DNA from 3 places in the Kitasatospora sp. NPDC051705 genome. Region 1 is predicted to be linked to each of the others. Evidence: riboswitches for the same ligand, from Rfam matches in the RefSeq annotation. Region 1 holds a riboswitch; each other region holds the start of a gene.
The links. A riboswitch is a leader RNA that binds a small molecule or an ion and turns the genes downstream of it on or off. The one in region 1 is predicted to bind thiamine pyrophosphate.
Positions count from the first base shown of each region.

Region 2: another riboswitch for thiamine pyrophosphate. It lies ahead of thiC (phosphomethylpyrimidine synthase ThiC); the one in region 1 lies ahead of thiO (glycine oxidase ThiO).
Region 3: another riboswitch for thiamine pyrophosphate. It lies ahead of ACIA8Q_RS10610 (cytosine permease); the one in region 1 lies ahead of thiO (glycine oxidase ThiO).

Region 1 is NZ_JBITCO010000013.1:119,890-123,158, forward strand. Features, by position in the region: gene ACIA8Q_RS18720 (thiazole synthase) at 1-2, opposite strand, end outside; gene thiS (sulfur carrier protein ThiS) at 5-214, opposite strand; gene thiO (glycine oxidase ThiO) at 211-1,392, opposite strand; TPP riboswitch at 1,387-1,499, opposite strand; gene ACIA8Q_RS18735 (FAD-dependent oxidoreductase) at 1,648-2,856, shown strand; gene ACIA8Q_RS18740 (Rv2175c family DNA-binding protein) at 2,904-3,269, shown strand; gene thiE (thiamine phosphate synthase) at 3,266-3,269, shown strand, end outside.
Region 2 is NZ_JBITCO010000028.1:48,938-52,206, forward strand. Features, by position in the region: gene tenA (thiaminase II) at 76-744, shown strand; gene ACIA8Q_RS27805 (DUF5326 family protein) at 995-1,195, shown strand; TPP riboswitch at 1,369-1,504, shown strand; gene thiC (phosphomethylpyrimidine synthase ThiC) at 1,500-3,269, shown strand, end outside.
Region 3 is NZ_JBITCO010000006.1:194,986-198,254, reverse strand. Features, by position in the region: gene ACIA8Q_RS10615 (trypsin-like peptidase domain-containing protein) at 1-1,581, opposite strand, end outside; TPP riboswitch at 1,802-1,950, shown strand; gene ACIA8Q_RS10610 (cytosine permease) at 1,943-3,269, shown strand, end outside.

The DNA.
Region 1 (3,269 bases):
ATGGTCAGCCTCCCTGGACGGCGGTGAGGATCTCGATCCGGTCGCCCGCGGACAGCGCCGTGTCGGACCACGAACCCCGGGGCACCACGGCCTCGTTGAGCGCGGCGGCGACGCCGGAGTGGGCCGTGCTGAGGGTGGCCACCACCTCGGCGAGGGTGGTCGTGGCGGGCACCCGGCGGGGCTCGCCGTTGACGGTCAGTGCGATCTCGGTCATGCGGAGGCCTTCGTGGTGGAGCGGTCGGGGGAGAACCGGGTGGGGGTGAACGGCTGTGCCAGCTCGGGGAGTTCGCCGGTCGCCAGGTACTCGGCGAGCAGGTCGGCGGTCACCGGGGCGAGCAGCACCCCGTTGCGGTAGTGGCCGGTGGCGGCGACCAGTCCGGGCAGGGCGGTCGGGCCCAGCAGCGGCGCGTTGTCCGGCGAGCCGGGGCGCAGCCCGGCGGAGGTCTCCAGTAGCGGGAGTTCGGTGATCCCGGGGACCAACTCGTGTGCGTCGCGCAGTAGTTCGTAGACCCCGCCGGCGGTCACCGTGGTGTCGTAGCCCTGTTCCTCGGTGGTCGCGCCGATCACCAGCTCGCCGTCCTCCCGGGGCACCAGGTACAGGTGCTGCCCGCGCACCACGGCGCGGACGTTGCGGGACAGGAACGGCCGGTACGCCCCGGGCACCTGCAGCCGCAGGATCTGCCCCTTCACCGGGCGGACGGGCGGCAGCACCCCGTCCGGCAGGCCGGGCAGCCGGTGGCTGTGCGGGCCGGCCGCGAGCACCACCCGGTCGGCGGTCACCGCCCCGCCGTCGCCGAGCCGCACCCCCACCGCCCGGTCGCCCTCGACCAGCAGCTCGACCGCCGGGGTGCGCCGCACGACCACGCCCGCGGCCTCGCCGGCCAGCAGCAGCGCGGCGAGCAGCCGGCGGCCGTCCACCTGGTGGTCGTCGGCGACGTGCAGGCCGCCGCGCACGCCGGGGGCGAGCATCGGCTCCATGCGGCGGGCCTCCCGGCCGGTCAGCCAGGTCGAGTCCAGGCCGAGCCGCTGGTGGAAGGCGTGCAGTTCGCGCAGTTCCGCCCGGTCGTCGGAGTCCAGCGCCACGGCGAGCGTGCCGCACCGCCGGTAGCCGGTGTCCGCGCCGCCGCTCGCCTCGGTCAGTTCGGCGGCGAAGGCGGCGTACCGCTCGTTCGAGGCCATGCCGAGGCGCAGCAACGGCTCCTCGCCGTACTGCAGCTCGGTGACCGGCGCGAGCATCCCGGCCGCGACCCGGGCCGCCCCGCCGCCGGGGGAGGGGTCGACCACGACCGTCGCCAGTCCGCGCTGCGCCGCCCGCCAGGCGACGGCGAGACCGATCAGGCCCCCGCCGACCACCAGCACGTCGGCGCGGGCGCCCGGTGCCAAGCGTGTCAAAGCTGCTCTTCTCCCTTCGCCGGTATGACCCGGATCAGGTTCGGACGGTCGCAGGCCGTGCCAGCCCGCCTCTCAGCCCGGTCCGCCGGGCTCCCGTGATCGTGCCCCCACCATAACGCCGGTGGTCGGCCCGGCCGAAGGCGTGTACGAGGGGTGGACGGAGAGTGCGCAGGTGGGGGGTGCCCGCGGCCGGCCGGGCGGGCGTGCGGTCCCCCTGGTGGACGCCTCGACCGGGCGTCGAGGGCGCTGAGTACAGTGACGGGCGTGGCAGAGCTGAGCGGAACGGATCAGGTGGTCGTCGTCGGAGCCGGGCTGGCCGGGGCGCAGTGCGCCCTCAAGCTACGGCAGGGCGGCTGGCGGGGGCGGATCGTGCTGGTCGGCGAGGAGCGGCACGCGCCGTACGACCGGCCGCCGCTGTCCAAGGAGGTGCTGCTCGGCAAGACCGACGCCACCCCCCTCGACATCGACTACCCGCACCTCGGCATCGAGCTGCTCACCGGCCGCCGCGCCACCGGCCTCACCCCCGGCGTGCTGCACACCGACGGCGGTGAACTCCCCTACGGCGCACTGGTGATCGCCACCGGCGCCACCCCGCGGCGGCTGCCCGGCGCCGAGCGCGCGCACCTGCTGCACACCCTGGACGACGCGCTCGCGCTGCGGGCCCTGCTGCGGCCCGGGCTGCGCCTGGTGCTGGTCGGCGCGGGCTGGATCGGCGCCGAGGTGGCCACCGCGGCCCGCGAGGCCGGCTGCACGGTGACGGTGGTGGAGGCGGGCCCGGCCCCGCTGCCCGGTGCGCTGCCGACCGAGGTCGGTTCGGCGATGGCCGCCTGGTACGCCGAGGCGGGTGTCGAGCTGCGCTGCGGGGTCGGCGTCGCCGCAGTGGAGTCCGGCTCGGTGCTGCTGGCGGACGGCTCGCACCTGGCCGCCGACGAGGTGGTGGTCGGGGTCGGGGCCCGGCCCGCGACCGACTGGCTGGCCGGCTCCGGCGTCGAGCTGGACGGCACCGGCGCGGTGCTGGTCGACGAGCGCCTGCGCACGGGCGCGCCGGGCGTCTTCGCGGCCGGCGACTGCGTCAGCTACCCCTCCGCCCGGGTCGGTGCCCGGCTGGCCGTCCAGCACTGGGACCACGCGCTGCAGTCCGGCGAGGCGGCGGCGGCCGCGGTGCTCGGCGCGGAGGCGCCGCCGTACGACCCGGTGCCGTACTTCTGGTCGGAGCAGTTCGGGCGGATGGTCCAGTACGCCGGGCGGCACGCCGCGGGCGACCGGATGCTGTGGCGCGGCGGCCCCGGGGACGCCTCCTGGGCGGTGCTCTGGCTGCGCGACGGGGTGCCGAGCGCGCTGCTGACCGTCGACCGGCCGCGCGACCTCACCCAGGGCCGGCGGCTGATCGAGCGCGGCACCGCCCTGGACCCGGTCCGCGCGGCGGATCCGGCCGTGCCGCTGAAGGCCGCCGCCGCCCTCTGACCGGCCCCTTGGTGCGCGGGGGCCCGTCGAGGTGGCAGTCTGGTGCCGTGAGTGAGATCGATGCGAAGACTGATGCCCTGGTCCCCGAGTGGCTGTACCTGCCCGACATCTCCGAGCGGTGGGGCGTGCTCGTCACCGAGGTCCGCAACATGGTCAAGAAGGGTGAGCTGATCGCGGTACGCCGCGGACCCAACAAGTCGCTGCAGGTCCCGGCCGCGTTCATCGACGAGGAGGGCCCGGTCAAGCACCTGGTCGGCCTGCTGACGGTGCTGCGCGACAGCGGGTTCAGCGACGAGGAGATCGTCGAGTGGATGTTCACCGAGGACCCGTCGCTGCCCGGGACCCCGGCGCAGGCCCTCTGCGAGAACCGGGCGACCGAGGTGAAGCGGCGCGCCCAGGCGATGGCGCTGTGA
Region 2 (3,269 bases), on a different contig from region 1:
CCGGGCCCGCCCCGGCCACCGGCTCCGGCGACCGGCCCCGGCGGTGATCCACGGGGCACGCCTTAGGGTCGGGGCATGAGCATGAGCCTGACGGAAGAACTCTGGGCGGCCATCGAGCCGGTGTACGCCGAGATCCTCGCCCACCCCTTCATCGGCGGCCTCACCGACGGCACCCTGCCGCGCGCCGCCTTCCGCCACTTCGTCGTCCAGGACTCGCACTACCTGCGCGACTACGCCCGGGCGCTCGCGGTCTGCGCCGCCAAGGCGCCCGGCGAGGCGGACGTGCGGGCCTTCGCCGACGACGCGGTCGGCGCGCTGGCCGCGGAGCAGGGCATGCACGCCGAGTTCATGACGGCCTTCGGCGACAGCGCCGAACAGGCCGCCGCCGAGCCGGTGCTGCCCACCACCCGGGCCTACACCAGCTACCTGCTGGCCACCGTCTACGGCGGCTCCTTCGCCGAGGCGGTCGGCGCGGTGCTGCCCTGCTACTGGATCTACGCCCGGGTCGGGGAGGCGCTGCTCGCCCAGGGCTCGCCCGATCCGCTGTACGCCAAGTGGATCGCCACGTACGGCGACGAGGCCTTCCAGTCCGTGGTGCGCCGGGTGCTGGCGCTCACCGACCGGCTCGGCGAGGAGGTGTCCCCGGCCGAACGGCGCCGCGTGGTCGAGCACTTCGTCACCACCTCGCGGTACGAGTGGATGTTCTGGGACGCGGCCTGGCGCGGGGAGCGCTGGCCGGTCTGACGGCCGGCCGGACCGCGGCCCGGGCCTTCCGGGGCCGCTCCCGGGGGGCTCCTCCGGGGGCCTGTCCGGGAGTCCTCCCCGGGCCCTGACCAGGGTTTCCCCGGTCTCCGGGTCGGGGTGATCTCCGGGTTCTCTCCGGGCTGCGGGCCCTCGTTCCGGCACCCCGGCCCCCGTACGATCGAAGTACCGAAAGCAAGCGGGAGACGGCACCGGACAGGCAGCCGACCCCACGGGGAGAGAAGGAACGGACATGGCTGAGCTCTGGAAGTCGCTGCCCTCCTGGGTGCGCAACATCGTCATCCCGGTGCTGGTCCTGGTGCTGCTCTGGAACGTCGTGGGATTCGTCTTCGGCGTCGTGGGCGCCCTGCTGGCGATCGTGATCAAGGTGCTGGTGGTGGTCGGCATCGCCGCCGCCGTGGTGGTCCTGGTCAAGAAGGCCGCCAAGGGCTGAGACCGGCACCCCCGAGGCCCGGTACCCCGCGCGGGGTACCGGGCCTCCGGCGTTCCCGGCCGCCGCGCGCCCGGGGGCCCGGTCCGCCGGTCCCGCCCCGCCGTCCGTGGACCCCCTCTGGACCTGCGGCGATCGGCTCGCTACGGTGTTGGGCGTCATGTGCAGGCAACACCGCCTGTGGACGCGGGAGCTCGGAGCACCGGGCTGAGAGGACGCTGACCGGACCGTCGACGGACGGACCGACGGCTGCGTCGACCGCAGGAACCTGGACCGGGTAATGCCGGCGTAGGGAGTATGAGGTCAGATGACCACGTTCGACGCACAGCCGAAGTCTGCCCGCAGCACCGACGCCGACGGCTCCGCCGTCACCAGCGCGGGCACCGGCTACCCCACCCCGGCCTGGCGCAAGGCCTACCGCGAGGGGTCCCGGCCCGATCTGCGGGTCCCGTACCGCGAGGTGCAGCTCACCAACGGCCGGACCGTCCCGCTGTACGACACCTCCGGCCCGTACACCGACGCCGCCTACGAGCCCGACGTGCGGCGCGGCCTGCCCGCCCTGCGCGACTCCTGGATCCGCCAGCGCGGCGACGTCGAGGAGTACGACGGCCGGGAGGCGCGCCCCGAGGACGACGGCATCAAGCACACCTCGCCGCGCGGCGGGAACCTGCGCAACCTCGACGCCGTCTTCCCCGGCCGCCCGCGCCGTCCGCTGCGCGGCCGCGGAGGTGCCGCCGTCACCCAACTCGCCTATGCCAAGCGGGGGGTGATCACCCCGGAGATGGAGTTCGTGGCACTGCGCGAGGGGCTGGCGCCCGAGTACGTGCGCGACGAGGTGGCCCGCGGCCGGGCCGTCATCCCGGTGAACGTGAACCACCCCGAGGTGGAGCCGGCGATCATCGGCACCAACTTCCTGGTGAAGATCAACGCCAACATCGGCAACTCCGCCGTCACCTCCTCGATCGAGGAGGAGGTGGAGAAGATGACCTGGGCCACCCGCTGGGGCGCCGACACCGTCATGGACCTCTCCACCGGCCGCAACATCCACACCACCCGCGAGTGGATCCTGCGCAACTCCCCCGTGCCGATCGGCACGGTGCCGCTCTACCAGGCCCTGGAGAAGGTCGACGGCAGGGCCGAGGAGCTCAGCTGGGAGGTGTACCGGGACACCGTCATCGAGCAGTGCGAGCAGGGCGTCGACTACATGACCGTCCACGCCGGCGTGCTGCTGCGGTACGTCCCGCTGACCGCCCGCCGCAAGACCGGCATCGTCTCGCGCGGCGGCTCGATCATGGCCGCCTGGTGCCTGGCGCACCACCAGGAGAACTTCCTCTACACGAACTTCGAGGAGCTCTGCGACATCCTCGCGGCCTACGACGTCACCTTCTCGCTGGGCGACGGCCTGCGCCCGGGCTCCATCGCCGACGCCAACGACGAGGCGCAGTTCGCCGAGCTGCAGACCCTCGGCGAGCTCGGCCGGATCGCCCGCGAGCGCGACGTCCAGGTGATGATCGAGGGCCCCGGCCACGTCCCGATGAACAAGATCCGGGAGAACATGGATCTCCAGAAGGAGATCTGCGACGAGGCGCCGTTCTACACGCTCGGCCCGCTCACCACCGACGTCGCTCCCGGCTACGACCACATCACCTCGGGCATCGGCGCCGCGATGATCGCCTGGTGGGGCACCGCGATGCTCTGCTACGTCACGCCCAAGGAGCACCTGGGCCTGCCCAACCGCGACGACGTCAAGACCGGCGTGATCACCTACAAGATCGCCGCCCACGCCGCCGACCTCGCCAAGGGCCACCCCGGTGCCCAGGCCTGGGACGACGCGCTCTCGGACGCCCGCTTCGAGTTCCGCTGGGAGGACCAGTTCAACCTGGCCCTCGACCCGGAGACGGCCCGCGAGTTCCACGACGAGACCCTTCCCGCCGAGCCGGCCAAGACCGCGCACTTCTGCTCCATGTGCGGCCCGAAGTTCTGCTCGATGAAGATCTCCCAGAAGATCCGCGACGAGCACGGCGACGGCTCCACCGCCGTCGCCAGCGGGTTCGACGCCGAGGCGCTGGCCGGCATG
Region 3 (3,269 bases), on a different contig from region 1:
GGCGACCCACTTGGCCTGGTTGATCGGGATGGCGAAGCCGAGGCCGATGCTGCCGGCCCGGCCGTTGGCGGAGGCGTTGGACTGGATCGCCGAGTTGATGCCGACCACCGCGCCGCCGGAGTCGAGCAGCGGGCCGCCGGAGTTGCCGGGGTTGATCGAGGCGTCGGTCTGCAGGGCGTTCATGTAGGAGGACTGGCCGCCGGTCTCGTCGCCGGAGGCGACCGGGCGGTCCTTGGCGCTGATGATGCCGCTGGTGACGGTGGACTCCAGGCCGTACGGCGCACCGATCGCGATGGTGGAGTCGCCGACGTTGACCTTGTCGGAGTCGGCCAGCGGGAGCGGCGCCAGCTTGCTCTTCGGCGGGTTGTCGATCTTGACCACGGCGACGTCGTAGCCCTCGGCGTGGCCCAGCACCGAGGCGTTGTAGGACGTGCCGTCGGCGAACTTGACGGTGAGCTTGCCGCCGTTGAGGGTCGGCGCGACCACGTGGTTGTTGGTGAGGATGTGGCCCTCGGTGTCGAAGACGAAGCCGGTGCCGGTGCCGGACTCGCCGTTGCCCTGCGCCTTGATGGTGACGACGCTGGGCAGCGCCTTCTGCGCGATGCCGGCGATCGAGCCGGGGGAGGGCTCGTTCTTCTGGGTGTTGCTGGCCTGGACGGTGGTGCTGCGGTGGTCGTCCGCGGAGCTGCTGCCGTTGTTGTGGTCGGTGACCGCCACGCCCAGCGCACCGCCCGCCACGCCGGCGACCAGTGCGACGGCGGCGATCAGGGCGACCAGTCCGCCGCGCTTCCTGCGCGGGCGGTGCGGGCCGCCGGGGCCGCCGGGGTAGTCGGCCGGGTAGCCGAGCGGACCGCCCGGGCCGCCCGGGTAGCCGGCACCGCCGGTGGCGTCGTGGGAGGCGCCCCAGCCGCCGAGCGGCTGGCCGGCGCCGAACGGGTGGTGGCCGGGCGCGGGGTGCGCGGCGGGCACGCCGGGGGCGGGCGGCGGGCCGTACGGGTCGTGCGCGCCGGCGGCCGGGACGCCGTGGGTCGGCGTGGCGTACGGGTTGCCCAGCGGCGGGGCCTGGCCCTCGGCCACCGGCGCGAGCGGCGCCGCGGGGGCTGCCGGGGCCTGCGGCGCGGGCGGCAGCACCGGCGGCGGGGCGTCGAGGTAGCCGGTGGCGGGGTCGACGCCGGCGGACGGCGCCTCGACGGGGGCCACGGGGGCGGCCGGGGCCGCCTCCGGCGCGGGGACCTTGGTGAAGGCGACGGTGGGACGGTGCCCGCCCTCGGCCGGGACGCCCTCCGCGGCCGCGGCGGCGTCGGCCGCGGCCGGCTCGGGGGCGGGGGCGGCCTCGGGCTCGGGGACCCGGCCGAACGCCATGGTCGCCCGGTGCCCGCCCTCGGCCGGGGCGGCCGGGGAGTCGGCCGGGGCCGGCTCGGAGGCGGGGGCGGCGTCGGGCTCGGGGACCCGGCTGAACGCCATGGTCGGCTTGTGCCCGCCCGAGGCGGCGGGGTCGGAAGCGGGACCGCCCGCCCCCTGGGCGCCCGAGGGCTGCTCCCCCTGCGGCCCGGTGGGCCCAACCTCTCGCTCGGTGCTCACGGACGACCTCCATAGCTGACAGAACCAAGGACCATAGTTTTTCGCACAGTCGATTCGATTGCCGTAAGGACCCCTCTGAAGAACTCATAAGAATCCTTAGCCGGCGCAGACGGCCGACCCGGCGACGGAGGCTCCCCCACCTCCGCCGGGCGTCCCGCGATGCGGACGGCAGGGCCCCTGGCCTTGGCGTCCACCCCGGTGCCGGTTAGCCTGTCGCTCCAAACTGACACGCGGGAGCTTGGACCTTCCAGGCTGAGAGTGCGCTGGTCGACCGTACCGCCACGGCATCGTGGACGGACCGTCGAGGGGGCGCAGACCGCCGGAACCTGTCCGGGTAATGCCGGCGTAGGGAGTATCGGCCATGCCGCCTGCTTCGCCATCCTCTTCTTCGGGCGCGCCCGAGTCCAAGGGTTTCCCCGGGGCGACCGGGGACCTCCCCGGATCGTCCACGACCGTTCACGGCGACGCCGCCGGCGGCCCGGCCGGTTCCGGCACGGCGACCGCCGTCCTGGACCGCCCGGAGCGCGTCGAGGCGCCGCTGGTGCTGGACACCGAGCCGCCGCGCACGCTGCGCTTCCGCGACCACTTCGCGCTCTGGATGAACCTGGGCGTCAGCCTGATCGGCTTCTCCACCGCCGCCACCGTGCTCGGCGCCAAGGGCGGCGAGCTCTCGCTGGCCGCGGCGGTGACGGCGATCGTGGCCGGCACCGTGGTCGGCACCGCGATGCTCGGCGTGGCCGCCCTGATCGGGGCCCGGACCGGCGCCCCGGCGATGGCGAACCTGCGCGGGCTGTTCGGCACCCGGCTGTCGTACGTCCCGACGGTGCTGAACATCGTCCAGTGCGTCGGCTGGGGCGTCTTCGAGCTGCTGACGATCGCGGCGGGCGCCCAGACCGTCGCCCACACCGACGGCTACCGCTGGCTGTTCGTGCTGCTGGCCGGCGCGCTGACCACCGCGCTGACCATCTGGCCGCTCGGCTCGATCGCGGTGCTGCGCCGCTTCGTCGCGGGTGCCGTCGCCGTCGCGATGGTGTACTTCACCGTCCAGCTGGGCCGTCAGGGGGTGCCCGACCCGGGCGCCGGCAACTGGCACGGCTTCCTGGGCGCCACCGACATGATGATCGCGGTGTCGATCTCCTTCGTGCCGCTGGCCGCCGACTACACCCGGCACTCGCGCACCCCGCGCTCGGCGTTCTGGGGCAGCTTCTCCGGCTACACCGTCGCCCAGGTCTGGTGCTACGTGCTCGGCCTGATGGCGCTGCTGCAGTCCGACGGCGACCCGAACCGGATCTTCGACTCCTTCCTCGGCGTCTGGGCCGGCTGGCTGTTCCTGCTGGTGCTGGTGCTGCGCGAGACGGACCAGTCCTTCGCCAACGTGTACTCGACGGCGATGTCCGTGCAGAACCTGCTGCCGAAGGTGGACCGCCGGGTGCTGACCGGCGGGATCGGCCTGCTGATCACCGTCCTGGCGCTGCAGATCGACCGGTTCACCGACACCTACACCAACTTCCTCGGCCTGATCGGATCCGTCTTCGTGCCGCTGCTGGCGGTGCTCGCGGTGGACTACTTCCTCGGCGCCGGCCGGCACGGCTGGAACCTCTCCGCCGACGCCCCCTCCCGCTGGCTGATGCTGCTGCCGTGGGTGCTGGGCTTCGCGGTCTACCAGTTCATCGCGCCGACCCCGGTGG